DNA from 2 places in the Massilia sp. R2A-15 genome. Region 2 is predicted to be linked to the other one. Evidence: predicted binding sites of a transcription regulator. Region 2 holds the regulator's gene; the other holds the start of a gene.
The links. The regulator LexA, encoded in region 2, represses DNA repair genes until DNA is damaged. The targets are predictions, from matches to a motif close to ACTGTATNNNNATACAGT.
Positions count from the first base shown of each region.

Region 1: a site for LexA is predicted at 3,549-3,566, ahead of recA (recombinase RecA). Genes of this name have one in related genera too.

Region 1 is NZ_CP131935.1:3,911,868-3,921,997, reverse strand. It holds gene Q4S45_RS18055 (sodium:solute symporter family protein) at 1-873, opposite strand, end outside; gene Q4S45_RS18050 (DUF4212 domain-containing protein) at 888-1,232, opposite strand; gene Q4S45_RS18045 (sensor histidine kinase) at 1,216-2,736, opposite strand; gene Q4S45_RS18040 (response regulator transcription factor) at 2,733-3,425, opposite strand; gene recA (recombinase RecA) at 3,626-4,708, shown strand; gene recX (recombination regulator RecX) at 4,713-5,168, shown strand; gene Q4S45_RS18025 (DUF2889 domain-containing protein) at 5,871-6,437, shown strand; gene sucC (ADP-forming succinate--CoA ligase subunit beta) at 6,539-7,708, shown strand; gene sucD (succinate--CoA ligase subunit alpha) at 7,724-8,605, shown strand; gene Q4S45_RS18010 (FHA domain-containing protein) at 8,709-9,281, shown strand; gene Q4S45_RS18005 (pilin) at 9,485-9,961, shown strand; gene Q4S45_RS18000 (O-antigen ligase) at 10,078-10,130, shown strand, end outside.
Region 2 is NZ_CP131935.1:2,899,165-2,909,294, forward strand. It holds gene Q4S45_RS13370 (inorganic phosphate transporter) at 1-140, opposite strand, end outside; gene Q4S45_RS13375 (DUF47 domain-containing protein) at 156-782, opposite strand; gene Q4S45_RS13380 (replicative DNA helicase) at 849-2,234, opposite strand; gene rplI (50S ribosomal protein L9) at 2,378-2,830, opposite strand; gene rpsR (30S ribosomal protein S18) at 2,857-3,147, opposite strand; gene priB (primosomal replication protein N) at 3,179-3,472, opposite strand; gene rpsF (30S ribosomal protein S6) at 3,501-3,893, opposite strand; gene Q4S45_RS13405 (DUF29 domain-containing protein) at 4,012-4,500, opposite strand; gene lexA (transcriptional repressor LexA) at 4,672-5,310, shown strand; gene Q4S45_RS13415 (sel1 repeat family protein) at 5,415-6,203, opposite strand; gene Q4S45_RS13420 (sel1 repeat family protein) at 6,296-7,072, opposite strand; gene Q4S45_RS13425 (tetratricopeptide repeat protein) at 7,160-7,924, opposite strand; gene Q4S45_RS13430 (cystathionine gamma-synthase family protein) at 7,947-9,188, opposite strand; gene purF (amidophosphoribosyltransferase) at 9,203-10,130, opposite strand, start outside.

The DNA of each region.
Region 1 (10,130 bases), 1.0 Mb from region 2:
CCACGACGCCGGCAGCGCCTTGATCCGGGCCGCGTAAGCATCGGCGCGCTGGCGGAACATCGCGCGCACCTGCTGTTCCTTCGGATCGTTCTCGATCTGGATCTCGCGCTGGGCCAGCTTCGACAGCACCGCGCCGTAAGCCACCTGCGGCAGCGGGTTGCCGGCGTGCTTGGCCGACAGCCACATGGTCGGAATCAGGAAGGCGACCAGGATGATGATGTACTGCGCCACCTGGGTCCAGGTGATCGCGCGCATCCCGCCGAGGAAGGAGCACACCAGGATGCTGGCCAGGCCGAGGAAAATCCCGACCGAAAAATCGACGCCAGTGAAGCGCGAGGCGATCAGGCCGACCGCGTAGATCTGCGCCACCACGTAGGTGAACGAGACGATGATGGTGGCGCCGACGGCCATCATGCGCACCGGCGTGCCGCGCCCTCCCGGTTCGCCGCCGTAGCGCGCGGCCAGGAAGTCGGGGATGGTGTACTGGGCGAACCTGCGCAGGTAGGGCGCGATCAGCAGCGCCACCAGCACGTAGCCGCCGGTCCAGCCCATGATGTAGGCCAGGCCGTCGAAGCCGTGCAGGTACAGGCCGCCGGCCAGGCTGATGAAACTGGCCGCCGAGATCCAGTCGGCGGCGGTGGCCATGCCGTTGAACAGGGCCGGCACGCGGCGCCCGGCGACATAGTATTCAGACACGTTCGAGGTGCGGCTGATCACGCCGATGCCTGCGTACAGCGCGATGGTGGCGAACATGAACAGGTAGCCGATCCACACGCGCGGCATGCCTTCCTGCTCCAGCAGCGCCAGCGCGATCAGGAAAGCGCCGAAGCAGCCAGTGAAATACAGGTAGTAGCGCGCCAGGCGCGAAAACATGCTGGACGCGGCGTTCAAGCGGCGTCTCCGGCCTGCGCTGGACCCAGGCGGTTGCGGTAGGCGCGGTCGTAGATGCGCATGGCCAGCGCGTACACCGCCAGGATCGCCAGGTAGATCAGGGCGGCGCCTTGCGCGGCGAGGTAGAACGGCAGCGGCCAGCCGAACACGGTCAGGCCCGCCAGTTCGCGCGCGAAGAACGCGCTGCAGAAGGTGGTGGCGAGCCACAGCGCCAGCAGGGCGCCGGTCAGGCGGCGCGTGCGCTGCCAGTGCGTGGCGCGCGCGCCTTGCAGCACCAGCTGGCGCTGGGCCGCGGCGCCGGCGTCGGCCAGGGGAATGATGGGATCAGGCGTCTTCGTCATGGGGCGGTTCGGGCGGCGGGAAGCTCACGCGGAACAGGCTTCCGGCCGCCTGCTTCAGGGGGCTGTGGGGATTGTTGAAAATCTCGACTTCGGCGCCGTGCTGCTGGGCGATCTCGCGCACGATCGCCAGACCGAGCCCGCTGCCAGGCGCGCCGCTGCCGAGGATGCGGTAGAAGCGCTCGAACACGCGCGCGCGCTCGGACGGCGCGATGCCCGGTCCGGTGTCTTCCACTTCGAGCATCGCCACGCCGGCCGCGCTGCGCACGCGCACGGTGACGCTGCCGCCGTCGGGCGTGTAGCGCAGCGCATTGTCGATCAGGTTCGACAGCAGCTCGCGCAGCATCAGCGCATTGGCCGCGACGACGACCGGCGCGTCCGGCGGCTCGAAACCGAGGTCGATGCCGTGCGCGAACGAGGCCTGCACCCAGTCCTGCACCGTCGCGCGCGCAACGGCCGCCAGGTCGACCTGCTCGAACGCCTCGCCGCGCGCCGGCTGGTTCTCCGCCCGCGCCAGCGCCAGCAGCTGGTTGACCAGCCGCGTGGCCGACTCCGAACTCTTGGCCAGCTGCTCGAGCGAGCGGTGGATCTCGTCCGGGTCGACCTGGCGCAGCGCCAGCTCCGACTGCATGCGCATGCCGGCCAGCGGGGTCTTCATCTGGTGCGCGGCGTCGGCAATGAAGCGCTTCTGCAGCTCGATGGTCTGCGACAGGCGCTCGAGCATCTCGTTGAGCGAGCCGACCAGCGGCGAGATCTCCTCGGGCACCTGGCGCGAATCGATCGGCGACAGGTCGTCCGGACGGCGCGCGCGGATGCGCTCCTGCAGCTGCGCCAGCGGCGACAGCCCGCGCGCGAGCGCCAGCCACACCAGGCCCAGCACGATCGGCAGGATGATGAACTGTGGCAGGATCACGCCCTTGATGATTTCGTTGGCCAGCTGCGCGCGCTTGTCGAGCGTCTCGGCCACCTGGATCAGCGCCTGCGGCGGCGGCTCGCCGCGCGCCGTCGCCGGGCGCAGGTTCACATAGGAATAGGCGATGCGCACCGGCGTGCCGTGCATGGCGTCGTTGCGGAACAGGACCGTCGCGCCGCGATTGCGCTCGTCCTCGGGCGGCGCCGGCAGGTCGCGGTCGCCGTCGACGAACTCCGCGTGCGGCCCGGCGATCTGGAAGTAGACGTTGTCGATGTCGTCGGCGCGCAGCACCTCGCGCGCGCCGCCGGCCAGGCGCGAGACCACCTTGCCGTCCACCTCGCGCACCTGCTGCGCCAGCACCGTCACGCTGTCCTCCAGCGCATGATCGAACGGCTGGTTTGCGATCGACTTGGCCACCAGGTAGGTGATGGCGATACTCATTGGCCACAGCAGCAGCAGCGGCGCCAGCATCCAGTCGAGGATCTCGCCGAACAGCGAATGCTGGATGTTCTCGTCCGCCTCGGCGCCGGCCGGCTGCGCCAGCTCGATGCCGGCGGCAGCGGGCAGGGCAGGGCTGCTCTCGCGCGCCTTCACTTCGATTCGGGACCCGGTTCGGCGGCGCTGCGTTCGAGGCAGTAGCCCAGGCCGCGCACGGTGGCGATGCGCACGCCGCCCACCTCGATCTTCTTGCGCAGCCGGTGCACGTACACTTCGATGGCGTTGTTCGACACTTCCTCGCCCCATTCGCACAGGTGGTCCACCAGCTGCTCTTTGGAGACCAGCCGGCCGGTGCGCGCCAGCAGGATCTCTAGCAGGCCCAGTTCGCGCGCCGACAGGTCGAGCATCTGGTCGTTGATGTAGGCGCTGCGCCCGACCTGGTCGTACGACAGCGGGCCGTGGCGGATCACCGTTGCGCCGCCGCCGGCGCCGCGCCGGGTCAGCGCGCGCACCCGCGCCTCGAGCTCGGACAGCGCGAACGGCTTGGCCATGTAATCGTCGGCGCCCAGGTCCAGGCCATTGACGCGCTGCTCGATCGAATCGGCCGCCGTCAGGATCAGCACCGGCAGCAGCGAGGCGCGGGCGCGCAGGCGGCGCAGCACTTCCAGGCCGCTCATCTTGGGCAGGCCCAGGTCGAGGATCAAGAGGTCGAATTCCTGGGTCGACAGCGCGGTGTCGGCGTCGGGGCCGTTCTTGACGCAGTCGATGGCGTACCCGGACTGGCGCAGCGAACGCGTCAATCCATCGGCAAGCACGCTATCATCCTCGGCAAGTAAAATACGCATGGCGGACCCCGTGATATCGAAGTGACCATTGTGTTGCATTTAGCGCCTCATGGCGAGTTTTTGCTGCCGTTTGCCCAATTTTGATATTTTTCACACGCCGCGAAAACACCGCTTGCAAAGACTACTGTATTTTTGTACAGTGTCGTCTGTGCCGGCCCGCTGGCCCTTGACCAGCCCTTATTCCAGACTGAAAGAACACCATGGACGACAAGAAAAACGTATTGAACGCCGCAGAAAAAGGCAAGGCGCTGGCAGCGGCGCTGGCGCAAATCGAAAAGCAGTTCGGCAAGGGCTCGGTCATGCGCATGGACGGCAACGCGCCGGTCGAAGAAGTGCAAACAGTCTCCACCGGTTCGCTCGGCCTGGACATCGCGCTGGGCGTGGGCGGCCTGCCACGCGGCCGCATCGTCGAAATCTACGGCCCTGAATCGTCGGGCAAGACCACGCTGACCCTGCAGACCATCGCGCAAATGCAAAAGCTGGGCGGCACCTGCGCCTTCATCGACGCCGAGCACGCGCTGGACGTGGGCTACGCGCAAAAGCTGGGCATCAACCTGTCCGAGCTGCTCATCTCCCAGCCCGACACCGGTGAGCAGGCGCTGGAAATCTGCGACGCGCTGGTGCGTTCGGGCAGCGTGGACCTGGTCGTCATCGACTCGGTGGCCGCGCTCACGCCGCGCGCCGAAATCGAAGGCGACATGGGCGACTCGCTGCCGGGCCTGCAGGCGCGCCTGATGTCGCAAGCGCTGCGCAAGCTGACCGGCTCGATCAACCGCACCAACACGCTGGTCATCTTCATCAACCAGATCCGCATGAAGATCGGCGTCATGTTCGGCAGCCCGGAAACCACCACCGGCGGCAACGCGCTCAAGTTCTACGCATCGGTGCGCCTGGACATCCGCCGCACCGGCTCGATCAAGTCGGGCGACGAAGTGATCGGCAACGAAACCAAGGTCAAGGTCGTCAAGAACAAGATCGCGCCGCCGTTCAAGGAAGCGCACTTCGACATCCTGTACGGCGCCGGCACCTCGCGCGAAGGCGAAATCCTCGACCTGGGCGCCGACAACAAGATCGTCGAAAAGTCCGGCTCGTGGTACAGCTACAACGGCGAGCGCATCGGCCAGGGCAAGGACAACGCCCGCCTGTTCCTGGTCGAGCGTCCGGCGCTGGCGCGCGAGATCGAAAACAAGGTGCGCGCGGCGCTGGGCGTGCGCGAGCTGCCGCCGGTTGCCGGCGAAGAGGCAGCGAAGCCGGCCGCCAAGCTGAAAGCCGTGGCCGAGTAATACCATGGCTGCGCCCCAGCTGAGCCTGAAGGGCCGGGCATTGCGCTTCCTGTCGATGCGCGAGCACAGCCGGCTCGAACTGGGGCGCAAGCTGGCGAAGTATGCGGAAGAGGGCGACGACGTCAATGCGCTGCTCGACTTCCTCGAACAAAACAACTGGCTGTCGCAGGAACGCTTTTCCGAGTCGCTGATTCACCGGCGCGGAGCGCGCTACGGCAACAATCGCATCGTCGCCGAACTGCAGCAGCATGGCGTCAAGGGCGAAGCGCTGGCCGAGCTCAAGGCGGGGCTGGCCGACACCGAAGCGGCGCGCGCCGCCGAGGTCTGGCAGCGCAAGTTTGGCGAAGTGGCGACGGATGCGGCGGGGCGCGCGAAGCAGATGCGCTTTTTGCTCACGCGCGGCTTCTCGCAGTCGGCGGTGCGCAAGGCCATCAAGGGCAGCGACGACGAGTTCGAATAGCCGCCGAAGCGGGTGAGGTTGGAAGTCAGGTCCGTGGACCTGACCTCGGTTCTGTCGGTGCCGTTCGCAAGGCCGCGCGGTCGGCGAAACCGGGGTCTGGTCCCGCGGACCTGACCCCATCGTCGTCGTCGCCGCGCGCGAAAAAGCGGCGGCGGCATCTCTGCCGGGGCTGGTCTTTCGGGCTTGGACCCGTTGATTGGATAACGATTTCCCAGCAAGGCGCCTTTCGCCGTATGCGGCAACTTCGGTTGAGCGCGCATACTCCTCACCGGCGGAAGGCGCCGCGCTTTTTTTTTGCGCGCGAGCCCGGCGATTCGCCGCTCGATCCGGCGCTGCAACTACTTCCCACCTTTAAGCTGATGACGCTGTTCATCTCGAAGCCGCTGCCGCCTGGCTTGTCATCGCCGCCCACCCCCGCTTCGCAGCGGGCCGTCTCGGGATCGCCACCAACGGGGACAGGTCCGCAGGACCAGACTCCCGACTCCAGCGGCGCGCACACCGCATAACCTTAATCAAGAGGCAATAAAATCGCTCAATATCGGGCAAAATTCTATGTTGCAGTGCAACCGAGCGCAGTCTTGTGCTAAACTTTTGGGGTTTTAGCAGCGCCGCAAGAGCGGTTGTCTCCGTAGAAACTGCGGCGACGTGCATCAGCACACGGCTGCATCACTATTTACCGCCGCATCGCCGGCCCTGGTCTCTATGCCCTTGTCTCCACCTGTTCGCCGCGCTTTACGGCATACCCGCGCGATCCACGTTGACGCCTTTGCGCGCGAGGATGGCCTGTGGGATCTCGACGCGCGCATCAGCGACGTGAAGGTCAACGACATCCAGCTCGCCTCCGGCCTGCGCGAAGGCGGCGACCCGGTGCACGACCTGAACCTGCGCATCACGATCAACCGCGACCTGGTCATCGTCGATGCCGAAGCGGCCTCCGACAAGGTGCCGTATCCCGGTTATTGCGACACCATCGCGCCGGCCTACAAGAGCCTGGTCGGCCTGTCGCTGATGAACCATTTCCGGCTGCACCTGAAGGACCGCCTCGCTGGCGTGCTCGGCTGCACCCACCTGACCGAACTGGCGTTGGTGCTGCCGACCGCCGCCATCCAGGCCTATGCCAATGACGTCATCAAGACGCGCGACGGCGATGCGGTCGATGACTCCCCTGAACGTCCATTCCAGCTCGATCGCTGCCATGCGCTGCGCGTCGATGGTCCCGCCGTTGCCCGCTACTATCCGCGTTGGGCACTGAAAGTCGTCAATAGTTGATAGTAAATAGTTAGCAGTCGCAGTGCGCGTGCCAGTTGCGCGAACCAATCGTATTTCAACCGTAATTCTACAAACACAGTTTCTGAAGAAGGGAAGCCAGCATGAAGATCCATGAGTATCAAGGCAAGGAAATCCTCCGAAAGTTCGGGGTGACGGTACCGCGCGGCATTCCGTGCATGACCGTGGAAGAGGCCGTCAAAGCGGCTGAAACGCTGGGCGGACCGGTCTGGGTCGTCAAGGCGCAGATCCATGCTGGCGGCCGCGGTAAAGGCGGCGGCGTCAAGGTCGCCAAGTCGCTCGAGCAGGTCAAGGAATATGCCGACCAGATCATGGGCATGCAGCTGATCACCCACCAGACCGGCCCTGAAGGCCAGAAGGTCCGTCGCCTGCTGATCGAAGAAGGCGCCGACATCAAGCAGGAACTGTACGTGTCGATGGTCACTGACCGCGTTTCGCAGCGCGTCGTGCTGATGGCCTCGTCGGAAGGCGGCATGGACATCGAGGAAGTCGCTCACTCGCATCCTGAAAAAATCCACTCGATCGCGATCGATCCGGCCGTCGGCCTGACCGACGCCGAAGCGGACGACATCTCCGCCAAGATCGGCGTGCCGGCCGGCTCGATCGCCGATGCGCGCGTTCAGCTGCAGGGCCTGTACAAGGCTTACTGGGAAACCGATGCATCGCTGGCCGAAATCAACCCGCTGGTCATCACCGGTTCGGGCAAGGTCATCGCCCTCGACGCGAAGTTCAACTTCGACTCGAACGCGCTGTTCCGCCAGCCTGAAATCGTCGCCTTCCGCGACCTGGACGAAGAAGATCCGGCCGAAGTCGAAGCATCGAAATTCGACCTCGCCTACATTTCGCTCGACGGCAACATCGGCTGCCTGGTCAACGGCGCCGGCCTGGCCATGGCGACCATGGACACCATCAAGCTGTTCGGCGGCGAGCCTGCCAACTTCCTCGACGTGGGCGGCGGCGCGACGGCTGAAAAAGTCACCGAAGCGTTCAAGATCATGTTGAAGAACCCGGGCCTGAAAGCCATCCTGGTCAACATTTTCGGCGGCATCATGCGCTGCGACGTGATCGCAGAAGGCGTGATCACCGCATCGAAGGCCGTGCAGCTGCAAGTGCCGCTGGTTGTCCGCATGAAGGGCACCAACGAAGACATCGGCAAGAAGATGCTGGCCGACTCCGGCCTGCCGATCATCGCCGCCGATACGATGGAAGACGCAGCGAAAGCCGTTGTCGCCGCTGCCGCTGGTAAAGCCTAATTCGAAGGAAATAACATGTCGATCCTGATCAATAAAGATACAAAAGTCATCACCCAGGGGATTACCGGCAAGACCGGCCAGTTCCACACCCGTATGTGCCGCGACTACGCGAACGGCAAAGCCGCTTTCGTCGCCGGCGTGAACCCGAAGAAGGCCGGCGAAGACTTCGAAGGCATTCCTATCTACGCCAACGTGTCGGAAGCGAAAGCCGCCACCGGCGCGACCGTGTCGGTGATCTACGTGCCGCCAGCGGGCGCCGCCGCCGCGATCTGGGAAGCCGTCGAAGCCGACCTCGACCTGGCGATCTGCATCACCGAAGGCATTCCTGTGCGCGACATGATGGCGCTGAAGGACCGCATGGCCAAAGCCGGCTCGAAGACCCTGCTGCTGGGTCCTAACTGCCCAGGCCTGATCACCCCGGACGAAATCAAGATCGGCATCATGCCGGGCCACATCCACAAGAAGGGCCGCATCGGCGTCGTCTCGCGTTCGGGCACCCTGACCTATGAAGCAGTCGGCCAGCTGACCGCACTGGGCCTGGGCCAGTCGTCGGCAGTGGGCATCGGCGGCGACCCGATCAACGGTCTGAAGCACATCGACATCATGAAGATGTTCAACGAAGATCCGGATACCGACGCGGTCATCATGATCGGCGAAATCGGCGGTCCTGACGAAGCCAACGCTGCGTACTGGGTCAAGGAAAACATGAAGAAGCCGGTGGTTGGCTTCATCGCCGGCGTCACCGCGCCACCGGGCAAGCGAATGGGCCACGCCGGCGCGCTGATCTCGGGCGGCGCCGACACCGCGCAAGCGAAGCTGGATATCCTGGAAGAGTGCGGCATCAAAGCCACCAAGAATCCATCGGAAATGGCGCGTCTGCTGAAGGCCATGCTGTAAGGCTTTTGCTGCCGGGATAACTTGCCCGGCGCCAGACTAGGTAGAATATATGGGGAGCGGCGACGCTCCCCATGTGCGTTTACAGTCCAGGCGGAGGCCGGCAATGTCCAAACTGATCATATCGCGCAACAAAGAGGTGGTGCGGCAAGTCGAGCTGACCGAGCGCCGCATGACGATCGGCCGCCACCCGGACAACGACATCGTCATCGCCAACGGCGCCGTCAGTGCGCGCCATGTCGCCATCACCCGCCGCGGCGACCAGGCGGTGCTGGAAGACCTGGGCAGCAGCAACGGCACCTTCGTCAACGGCCAGCGCGTGGCGCAGGCGGTGCTGGCGCCGGGCGACCGGGCCGCCATCGCCACCTACGAGGTGCAATTCCTGGCGCAGGAGGCGCCGCCGGCGCCGGCGCCGCTCGGCTGCATCGAGATCCTCAATGGCGCCAGTGCCGGTAAAACCCTGTCGCTGCAAAAACCGCTGACGACGCTGGGCAGTCCCGGCGTGCTGGTGGTGGTGATCAGCCGCCATCCGGACGCCTACTATATAGCGCAGGTCCAGGGCGACGCGGTGGGCCGCGTCAACGCCGACGCCGTCACCGCCGTCCCGCGCGCGCTGCGTGATGGCGACGTGCTGGAACTGACCGGCACCCGGATGCGCTTCGCCGCCAAAAATTGCTGATCCGCGCCAAAACGACAATTTTCGGCGGGCAACTGACAAGAATTGTCAGTCGGATCGACAAAAAACGTCGGATCTACCCTAATTTCATATCGGAAAGATAATCAAAAGCATTGTTTTCGGGCTGGCACGGCTATTGCTTTATACCAAGTCAGTAGCACGACACACACAACAACCCACCCCGAAGGAGCTTTAAAATGAAATCGATGAAAATGGTCAAGAAGGCACAAGCTGGTTTCACCCTGATCGAATTGATGATCGTCGTGGCGATTATCGGTATCCTGGCGGCAGTGGCAATTCCTGCATACAGCGACTACACCGTCAAGGCCAAGATCGCCAACGCCCTGTCGTCGGCTGGTTCGCTGAAGACCGCAGTAGCCCTGTGCGGCCAGGAAAACGGCGATGTTGCCAACTGCAACACCGCAAACACCGCGGCTAACCTGCCAGCGTTCACCCCAACCAAGGAAGTCACCGGCGCAACCATCACCGGCGCTGGCGTAGTCACCCTGACCTTGGCTGACATCGGCAAGAACACCTCCGGCAAGACGATCATCATGACCCCGACCGTCGGCACCTCGGCAGTGACCTGGACCAACACCAGCTCGATGACCGCCACCGACAACTCGGCCGCCTACAACGCCATCATCAAGAACAACCCACCAGCAGCAGCTTCGGGTACCTAATACCGCAAGCCGTAGTATCAAAGCCGCCCTCGGGCGGCTTTTTTCCATTTCCGACCTGACAGGGTGAGACGATGCAACAGCGCGACAATGCCATTGATGGGATGCGGCCGAATTACTTGACGACGCAACAATTCCTGCCGCTGTCCGGAACGCTGCAGCTCTGCGCCGG
Region 2 (10,130 bases):
GTCTGCGGCTTGAGCACGCCGGTCGAGACCACCGTGGCGATCGCATTGGCGGCGTCGTGGAAGCCGTTCATGAAGTCGAACAGCAGCGCCAGGGCGATCAAGAGCCCGAGCACGTAGATACTCATGTGAAGAGTTTGCATGTACAGGCTTTCCGCTTACGCGTTTTCGACGATGATGCCTTCGATGATGTTGGCAACATCTTCGCAGCGGTCGGTGACGGTTTCGAGGATCTCGTAGATCGCCTTCAGCTTGATCAGGTTGCGCACGTCCGGCTCGTCGCGGAACAGCTTGGACATCGCGGCGCGCATCACGTGGTCGGCGTCGGACTCGAGGCGGTCGATCTCTTCGCAGATCGAGACGATCTTCTGCGAGTTGTCCATGTTGTGCAAGAGGCCCACAGCCGCCTGCACTTTTTCGCAGCACGCCAGCGACAGTTCGGCCAGGCGCTTCGCTTCCGGCGTGACCGCCTTCAGGTCGTACAGCGACACGGTCTGGGCCGCGTCTTCCATCAGGTCGAGGATGTCGTCCATGCGCGTGATCAGCTGGTGGATGTCGTCGCGGTCGATCGGCGTGATGAAGGTCTTGTGCAGCATGTCCACCGTGGCGTAGGTGATCTTGTCGGCCTGCTTCTCGATGCCCTCGATCGCGTGGCAGCGGTTTTCCAGGTCGTCGAAGTTGGTCATCAGGCCGACCATCTCGTGCGCGCCTTTGACGCAGAGCGCCGCATGCTGGTTAAACAGGTCAAAGAATTTGCCCTCGGTGGGCATCAAGCGTCCAAACATATTGTTCTCCGTTAGGGGGTGCTGCAAGTGCTGAAGGCGCGCGCGCGGCACGGCGCCTTCGGGTTGTTAGTCGCCCTGGTACAGTGCCAGGCCGCCGCTGTAATTGCCGAATTTGGTGTACTGGCCGATCCAGGTCAGGCGCACCGCGCCGATCGGACCGTTACGCTGCTTGCCGATGATGATCTCCGCGGTGCCCTTGTCGGGCGAATCCGGGTTGTAGACCTCGTCGCGGTACAGGAAGATGATGACGTCGGCGTCCTGCTCGATAGCGCCCGATTCGCGCAAGTCCGACATGATCGGACGCTTGTTGGGGCGCTGCTCCAGCGAGCGGTTCAGCTGGGACAGCGCGATCACCGGGCAATGCAATTCCTTGGCCAGGCCCTTCAGGCCGCGCGAGATTTCGGAGATCTCGGAAGCGCGGTTGTCGCCCGGCTGGTTACCCGTCATCAGCTGCAGGTAGTCGACGATGATCAGGCCCAGCTTGCCGCACTGGCGCGACAGGCGGCGCGAGCGCGCGCGCAGTTCGATCGAGTTCAGCGCCGGCGTCTCGTCGATGTAGAGCTGGGCGTCGTTCATTTTCTGGATCGCGTGGGTCAGGCGCGGCCAGTCCTCGTCGAGCAGGCGGCCGGTACGCAGGCGGTGCTGGTCGAGCTGGCCGACCGAGCCGAGCATACGCATGGCCAGCTGGGCGCCGCCCATCTCCATCGAGAACACGGCCACCGGCAGGCCGGCGTCGATCGCGACGTTCTCGCCAATGTTGACCGAGAACGCGGTCTTGCCCATCGACGGACGGCCGGCGACGATGATCAGGTCGCCCGGCTGCAGGCCCGAGGTCATGCGGTCGAGGTCGATGAAGCCGGTCGGCACTCCGGTGATCTCGCTCTGGTTGTCGCGCGAGTACAGCTCGTCGATGCGCTCGACCACCTGGGTCAGCAGCGGCTGCACCGCGACCCAGCCCTGGGCGCCGCGCGAGCCGGCTTCGGCAATGGCGAAAATCTTCGACTCGGCCTCGTCGAGCATCTGCTTGACTTCCTTGCCCTGCGGGTTGAACGCGTTGCCGGAGATTTCATCGGCCACGGTGATCAGCTTGCGCAGCACGCCGCGGTCGCGCACGATCTCGGCGTAGCGGCGGATGTTGGCCGCCGACGGCGTGTTCTGCGCCATCGCGTTCAGGTATTGCAAGCCCCCCACTTCCTCGGCCTTGCCCAGGTTGTTGAGCGCTTCGAACACGGTGATGACGTCGGCCGGCTTGGCCGCGTTGATCAGCTTGACCAGCTGCTCAAAGATAATGCGGTGATCGTAGCGGTAGAAGTCTTCCGCGTGCATGAAGTCGGCAATGCGGTCCCACGCGGCGTTGTCGCGCAGCAGGCCGCCGATGACGGACTGCTCCGCCTCGATGGAGTGCGGGGGGATGCGGAGGGCGTCGAGTTGCGGATCGGAGGGGGCATTCATGGCGCGAATTATACCCGTTCCGGGTCGGCAGACAGCAATAATTGGTGAGAAAAAACTGACAGCATCAGACGCAAAAAAGCCGGGATAACCCGGCTTTATGGTCTCATCTCGCGGGCGCATGGCCCGCGATGCGAGGGTGCTGCTTAGGCTGCTTCGCCCACGACGGCCACGGTGATTTCCACCACGACGTCGGTGTGCAGAGCGACGGCAACTGGATGGTCGCCGGCGGTCTTGAGCGGGCCGGTTGGCATGCGCACTTGTGCTTTCTCGACAGCGAAACCTTGCTTCGTCAGCGCTTCGGCGATGTCGAAGTTGGTAACGGAACCGAACAGACGGCCATCGACGCCCGCTTTTTGAGCGATGGCGATGGTCATGCCGGACAGTTTCTCGCCCTGGGCTTGCGACGCTGCCAGCTTGGCGGCGGCGGCCTTTTCCAGTTCGGCGCGCTTGACTTCGAATTCGGCGACAGCCGATGCGGTGGCGCGGCGGGCCATCTTTTGCGGGATCAGGAAGTTACGTGCGTAACCGTCTTTGACTTTGACGACGTCGCCGAGGTTGCCGACGTTAACGACTTTTTCTAACAGGATGATTTGCATATTTTTCTCCAGGTTCTCTGCAGCGATTAAGCGTGGTGCAGGTCGGTGTATGGCAGCAGCGCGAGGTAGCGTGCGCGCTTGATGGCGGTGTCAACCTGGCGCTGGTAGTGCGCCTTGGTGCCGGTCAGGCGTGCTGGCATGATCTTGCCGTTTTCCTGGACGAAGTCCTTCAGGGTGTCGACGTCTTTGTAGTCGACCTGCTCCACGTTGGCTGCGGTGAAGCGGCAGAATTTCTTACGCTTGAACAGTGGGTTCTGTTGTTTGCGCTTTTCTTTAAGCTTGAGCTTGTTCTTGTCGAATTTTTTACCGAATGCCATTTTAGGCTCCTGTATCTAAAAAGTACCCCGCTTAGGCGGCGGCACTGAAATCAATGATGTGAAACACCAGCGCTTTGCTGTTGCGATTCTTTTTGGCCAGAAATCCCGTGAACTGGTGCGCTGCGCCCAACTCGGCCCGTGCAAACCGCCCTGAAATTTCGCCCGCGGCAAGCGCGGCAATTTCAAACTCGGTCAACCTTGGCACCCCTGCTTCCACCTGCTGCGAACTATGCGTCAGGGTGGCGGACACGATCGGCACGCCGGCCGGGGTGTAGCGCAATACGTCGCGCTCCGAAATCGATGCTACAAACTGAAGTTGATTCACTTCACCAGCTTAAGGTTCCAGCCGAAAATCAGGCAGCGGCTGCAGGTGCTACTGCGGCGGCCGGAGCTTCCGAGCGGTGGCTCTTGGCTGCGTCTTCACGTTGTACCGACTTCATCATCGGCGACGGCGCGGTTTCAGCCTTCTTCATCTTAACGGTGAGGTGACGCAGCACGGCATCATTGAATTTGAATGCGGTTTCGAGTTCCACCAGGGTCTCGTTGTCGCACTCGATGTTCATGCAGATGTAGTGTGCCTTAGGCAGCTTCTGGATCGAGTAAGCCATCTGACGACGGCCCCAGTCTTCGACGCGATGGATGTTACCGCCGCGCGCGGTGACGCTGGCCTTGTAACGTTCGATCATCGCCGGGACTTGCTCGCTTTGGTCCGGATGGACGATAAAAACGATTTCATAATGACGCATGCATAACTCCTTAGGGACGTTTAAAACAAAAGCCCACCTCGGCGTCAAGACGAGTGTGGGAAGGGAAAGCCGGCAATTATAGCGCGGGAGTGGCGCCCGTGGCAACGGGTTTGTGGCGTCAGGGTGCGCGCGGCGCGGGGAAATTGGACGGAGCAGGCACGAAATCGTCATCGAACAACTGGTCGCGCGAATAGGGAATCGCCGCGGGGAAAATCTTTCGGTCCAGTCCGGTTTGCACGGAAGCGCCACGAACAGCCCGCGGATAGCTCTTTTCGGCCGCCTGCATCGCTAGTGGCGCCAAGCTAGGACTTTCTTCCAGCAGCAAAGCCAGCGCGGAGCGCTGTTCATGGATCGTACCCAGCCAGCTGCGTGACTTGCGTTCGGGCTGGTATTCGCATTTGAGTAAATGAATGATCAACACTTCCAAGCGGCTAGCGAGCTCCTTGCGAAGACTACCCATGGCGTCATCCAGTTCCTCAATCAGGTGATCCACGTCCAACTCGGCAAGGCGGCGCTGGCGCAGCAAGGCGTGCTGTTGTTCGTACCACAGCATCAGATCTTGATCATAATCTGCGCGCTGGGATCGATCCGATTTGAGTTCAAGCATAACGACCTCCTGCTCCCAAGATAGCACCAAAAGCCCGCGCCGGCGTGATGGGCGCCCACCTCAAATCGAACAAAATCCGGTCTTCATGCGGTTTTTTGTGAATTTCCCTTGCATTCGCCGAAATACTGTACAAAAATACAGTCTGTTCATATAACCAGCACCCGCACCCCAATGATCAAGCTCACCGCACGGCAAGAACAGATCCTTAACCTGATTCGGGATGCAATCGAGAACACCGGCTTTCCTCCGACCCGCGCCGAGATCGCCAACGAACTGGGCTTCAAATCGGCCAACGCCGCCGAGGAGCATTTGCAAGCCTTGGCGCGCAAAGGCGCCATCGAAATCGCGCCGGGCACCTCGCGCGGCATCCGCCTGGTCGGCGCCGCCAATCCCGAGCCGATGCCCATGCCGCCGCCCACGCTGATGATGTCGCTGCCGCTGGTCGGCCGCGTTGCCGCCGGCTCGCCGATCCTCGCGCTCGAGCATGTCGAAGCCACTTACAGCGTCGATCCGTCGATGTTCTCCTCCAAGCCGGACTTCCTGCTGAAGGTGCGCGGCCTGTCGATGCGCGACGCCGGCATCATGGATGGCGACCTGCTGGCGGTGAAGAAAATCGACAGCGCGAAGAACGGCCAGATCGTGGTCGCGCGCATCGGCGACGACGTCACCGTCAAGCGCTACCGCAAGACCGGATCGCTGATTGAGTTGTTGCCGGAGAACCCGGACTTCAAGGTGATCAAGGTCGATCCCTCGGTGGACGACTTCGCCCTCGAGGGCCTCGCCGTCGGCCTGATGCGCACCTGGCACTGATCCTGGCGGTGGGCACGAGTTCAGCGAGACCGGGCTCGATCCGCCGCGCCGGCAGCGCCCGGAACATTTTCGTTCGCTACGGGGCCGCTTGAAATCGCTGATGGCTATTTTGGGATCGTGACAGCTGGCGCATTGCGGATCGTCCAGTCGCGCCAGATGGCGTGGTCGCGCCTGTACCGGTCCATGTCCGCCATGCGCTGTTCCCAGCGATTGCTCTCGGTGGTCAGGTACGCGGTGGTCTGCAACATCCACGCTTCGCGCGACGCCATCACCTGCGCGGCGGTTTGCTTGCCATGCTCCGCCACTGCGGCATACACCTTGCCGAGGTGCTCCCTCGCCTGGCCGAGTTCCTGCTCGCTCATCAGCAGCGCAATATCCTCGGGGATGCGCTTAGCCGGCGGCAAGACGCTTTCGAGATTGCTGATGAAGCCGTTGTAGCAGGCCCGGTAGGCCTCGAACGCAGCGCTCACTTTGCCAATCTCGCTCTTGGTCCGCGACACGTCGGGAGCCTTTGGCTGTACACAGTTGAATTCGCCGGCAACCAGGTCGGCGCCGTCGTAACCGGTGGTCCAGTACGAAATGTCGGCCAGACGCTGCTGGCGTTGCCCGGTCAGGCGGGTCGCCGCGACAGCACCCGGATGACCGGCCGCCGCAGCCTTGGCGAACAGGGCGTCGCCCTTCTCGCGATCGAGCGGCGCGCCCTCCCCGTACCAGTACATTTCACCAAGGCGCAACTCGGCCTCGGGATTGCCGGCGTTCGCCAGCTGCGTGTACAGCGCCAGCGCCTGTCGATAATCCTTGCCGTTCAAGGCTTTCGCCGCGTCGGAGAGATCGGCTGCGCAAGCAGTAGCCGCGCCCGCGATAAGGAACACGCCCGCAATGAATCGTTTCATGCTGTTCTCCATGCCTGAGGGTGATTAAAAGTTTCGCTTTTTTTGGTGCATTTCAAGCTGGCTCGAGGCAAACGGTCGCCGACAGGCCGCCCCTACTTCCTGGGCTGCGCGCGGGTCGCGATGTCGATCGCCCCGTTGTTCGACACGCGCTGCCTTTCCATGTCGTCCAGGTACTGTTTTTCGCGCAGTTTCTGGGTCGTCAGGTAATCGGTGGTTTTCGCCATCCATTTGTCGCGCTTCTCGAGTGTCTGGTCGGCCGTCAGCTTGGCGCGGGCCGCAACCGCCGCATAGACCTTGCCCAGATGCTCGGTGGCCTGGCGTAGTTCCTGCTCGCTCATCAGCAGCGTCACGGCTTCCGGGATGGCCTTTCCGGGCGGCATGACGCTTTGGAGATGGTCGATGAAGCCGTTATAGCAGGCTGTGTAAGCGTCGGCGGCCTCGCTGGTCGCCGTCACCGCCCGTTTGGTCTGGGAGAACTCAGGAAACTCCGGCGCCACGCAGTTGAACTTGCCGGCGACCAGGTCCGCGCCATCGTAGCCGGTGGTCCAGTAGGCGATGTCGGCCAGCCGCTGCTGGCGGTCGCGACTGAGGCTGGTGGCCGCGACGGCAGCCTGGTTGCCTGCGGCGGCGGCCTGGGCGAACAGGGCATCGCCCTTGGCGCGGTCGAGCGGCGCGCCTTCGCCGTACCAGTACATCTCGCCCAGGCGCAGCATCGCCTCGGGGTTGCCGGCACCGGCCAGGCGGGAATACAAGGCCAGGGCCTGGGGATAGTTCTTGGCGTTCAGCGCAGCGGCAGCGTCAGACAGTTCATCCGCACCGGCGGCGCCGAAGGCCAGAATCAACACTGCACACAAAATCGAACGTTTCATGCTGCGCCTCCGGAATTAATGGAACATTAATATTCCCACCATTTACGCCGGTTGACAACAGGAATCGATACCTGCGTTCGTGAGGCACTATTTGCGGTTAGGCACGTAGTTGTTCCTGCGCGCGTCGAGTTCATTGCTGCGATCGCTCGCGGTGGAGGATTTGACCAGGTCGTTGTGGTCCTTGACCCAGGCCTCGGTGGCGCTGCGCCACGCGGCGAAGTCGGCCAGCGTCAGCTTGGCGCCGGCCGAACTCTCCGCGGCGATGCCTTCGCGCGCCTGCGCCAGCCGGGCCGTTGCCGCTGCGGTTTCCTGCTCGTTGAACAGCTTGAGCAGGTCTTCCGGCACCACCGACGCCAGCGTCTCGTGGGCGTTCATGTTGGCCACGAAATCGTTGTAGCAATCCTGCCAGGCCTGGACGTTGTTGCCGATCCGGGTGATGTCGTCGTTCACCTTGGAGATCGCGGGAATGCGCGGCGCGACGCAGCGGAACTTGCCCGACTTCAGGTCGGCGCCGTCGTACTTGTTGACCCAGTAGTCGATCTCGGCGCGCCGCGCAACGCGCTGCTTCATCACCTCGAGTGCGGCCACGGCGGTCTTGTCGCCCTTGGCCGCGGCCTTCCTGAACCACAGCTCGGCTTTGGCGTCGTCGACCGAACCGGCTTCACCGTACCAGTACATCTCGGCCAGATGGCGCTGCGCATCGACGTTGCCGGCGTTGGCCAGCTTCGTGTACAGCTGCAGCGCCTGCGGATACGCCTTCTTCTGGAACAGCGCGTCGGCGGTGGCCAGTTCGTCGGCGTTGGCGGCCAGCGCGGCCAGCGCCAGGCTCAGGCAGAGTACAAGTTTCTTCATTGGTCCCAGTCCTCGGAAAGTGTCAGGCGTCCAGCGCGCCCTTGAAATCGGCCAGCAAGTCGGCCGTGTCCTCGATGCCGACCGACACGCGGATCAGCGATTCGGCGATGCCCATGCTGGCGCGGCGCTCGGCCCCCATCTCGAAAAAGATGGTGTGCGCCACCGGGATCACCAAGGTGCGGGTGTCGCCCAGGTTGCTGGCCGGGATGCCGACCTGCAGCCGGTTCAGGTAATCGAAGCAGTCGATGCCGTCCTTCAGCTCGAAACTGAACAGCGAGCCGTAGGAACGGAACAAGGCGCCGGCCAGCTCGTGCTGCGGATGCGACGCCAGGCCGGGATAATGCACCGCCGCCACGCGCGGGTCGGCCTCCAGCATGCGCGCCAGCGCCAGCGCGTTGGCGCAGCTGCGCTCCATGCGCAGCGCCAGCGTTTCGGCGCCGACGGCGATGTGGTGCGCCGCTTCCGGCCCCAGCGAGGCGCCAAAGTCGCGCAGGCCCTTGGCGCGCAGTTGCGCCATGCCCCACTGCTTGGGCGGATTGCGCTTGTAGTTCTCGGCAATGTGCGGGTAATCGTTCCAGTCGTATTCGCCGGTATCGGTCAGGCTGCCGCCCAGCGCGATGCCGTGGCCGCCGATCGACTTGGTCAGCGAGTTGACCACCAGGCCAGCGCCGACCGATTTGGCGCGGAACAGGTAAGGAGTGGTCATGGTGTTGTCGACCACGAACAGGATGCCGCGCGCGCGGCACAGCGCGCCGATGCGGGCCAGGTCGGCGACCTGGGTGCGGGGGTTGGCGATGGTCTCGGCGAACACCAGGCGCGTGTTGTCCTTCAGCGCCGCCTCGACGTTGGCGACGTCGGTCGCGTCGACGAAATCGACACCGACGCCCTGCCCGGCCACGGTCTGCCACAGGCTGTTGGTGTTACCGAACAGGAAGGACGACGACACCACATGGTCGCCGGCGCGCAGCAAGCCCTGGAAGATGGCGCCGATCGCGCCCATGCCGGTGGCGAAGCACAGGGTCGCCACGCCGTCTTCCATGCGCGTGACCTTGTCTTCCAGCGCGGCGACCGTCGGGTTGCCCTGGCGGCCGTAACGGAAGCCCGGCTCCTTGCCCTGGAAGACGGAAGCGAGCTGGCGCGCGTCGGTGTAGCCGAAGGCGACCGAGGTGTGCACCGGCTTGTGCAGCGAGCCCTGCTCGATCGGCTTTCGGCGGTCGTTGTGCAGGATGGTCGTGGTGAAGCCGAAGTGGCGCTGGTCGCTCATGGCCCGGCCCGTCCTTATTCCGCCGTCACCGGCTTGAGATGCAGCTGGGTCGTGACCGCGTCTTCCGGCGGCGCGTTCTTCGGATTGTGGCGCGCGAATTCGAGCCGGTCCAGGTAAGCCTGCGAGATGTCGCCCGTGACGTAGATGCCGTCAAAGCACGAGGCCTCGAAGTTCGTCAGCGCCGGATTCACGTCCGAGATCGAGCGCTTGAGCGCGTCGATATCCTGGTAGACCAGCTTGTCGGCCGTGATCTCGCGGCAGATCTCCTCGTTGCTGCGGCCGTAGGCGATCAGTTCGCCGCGGGTCGGCATGTCGATGCCGTACACGTTGGGGAACAGCACCGGCGGCGCGGCCGAGGCGAAGATGACGTTCTTCGCGCCCGCCTCGCGCGCCATCTGGACGATCTCGCGGCTGGTGGTGCCGCGCACGATCGAGTCGTCCACCAGCAGCACGTTCTTGCCCTTGAATTCGTCGGCGATCGCGTTGAGCTTCTGGCGCACCGATTTGCTGCGGATCGCCTGGCCCGGCATCAGGAAGGTGCGGCCAATGTAGCGGTTCTTGATGAAACCTTCGCGGTATTCGATGCCCAGTTTCAGCGCCAGCTGGATCGCGGCCGGGCGCGACGAGTCGGGAATCGGCATGACGACATCGATCTCGCCGCTCGAAAACTCCTTGCGGATCTTCTCAGCCAGATACTCGCCCATCTTCAGGCGCGTGGCGTACACCGAGGCGCCGTCGAGGATCGAGTCGGGACGCGCGAGGTAGACGTATTCGAAGGCGCAGGGATTGAGCGACGGATTGTCGGCGCACTGGCGCTGGTGCAGCGCGCCGTCGCTGTCGATGAACACCGCCTCGCCCGGCGCGATGTCGCGCATGAAGCGAAAGCCGATGCCCTCCAACGCCACCGATTCGCTGGCGACCATGTATTCGACGCCGTCATCG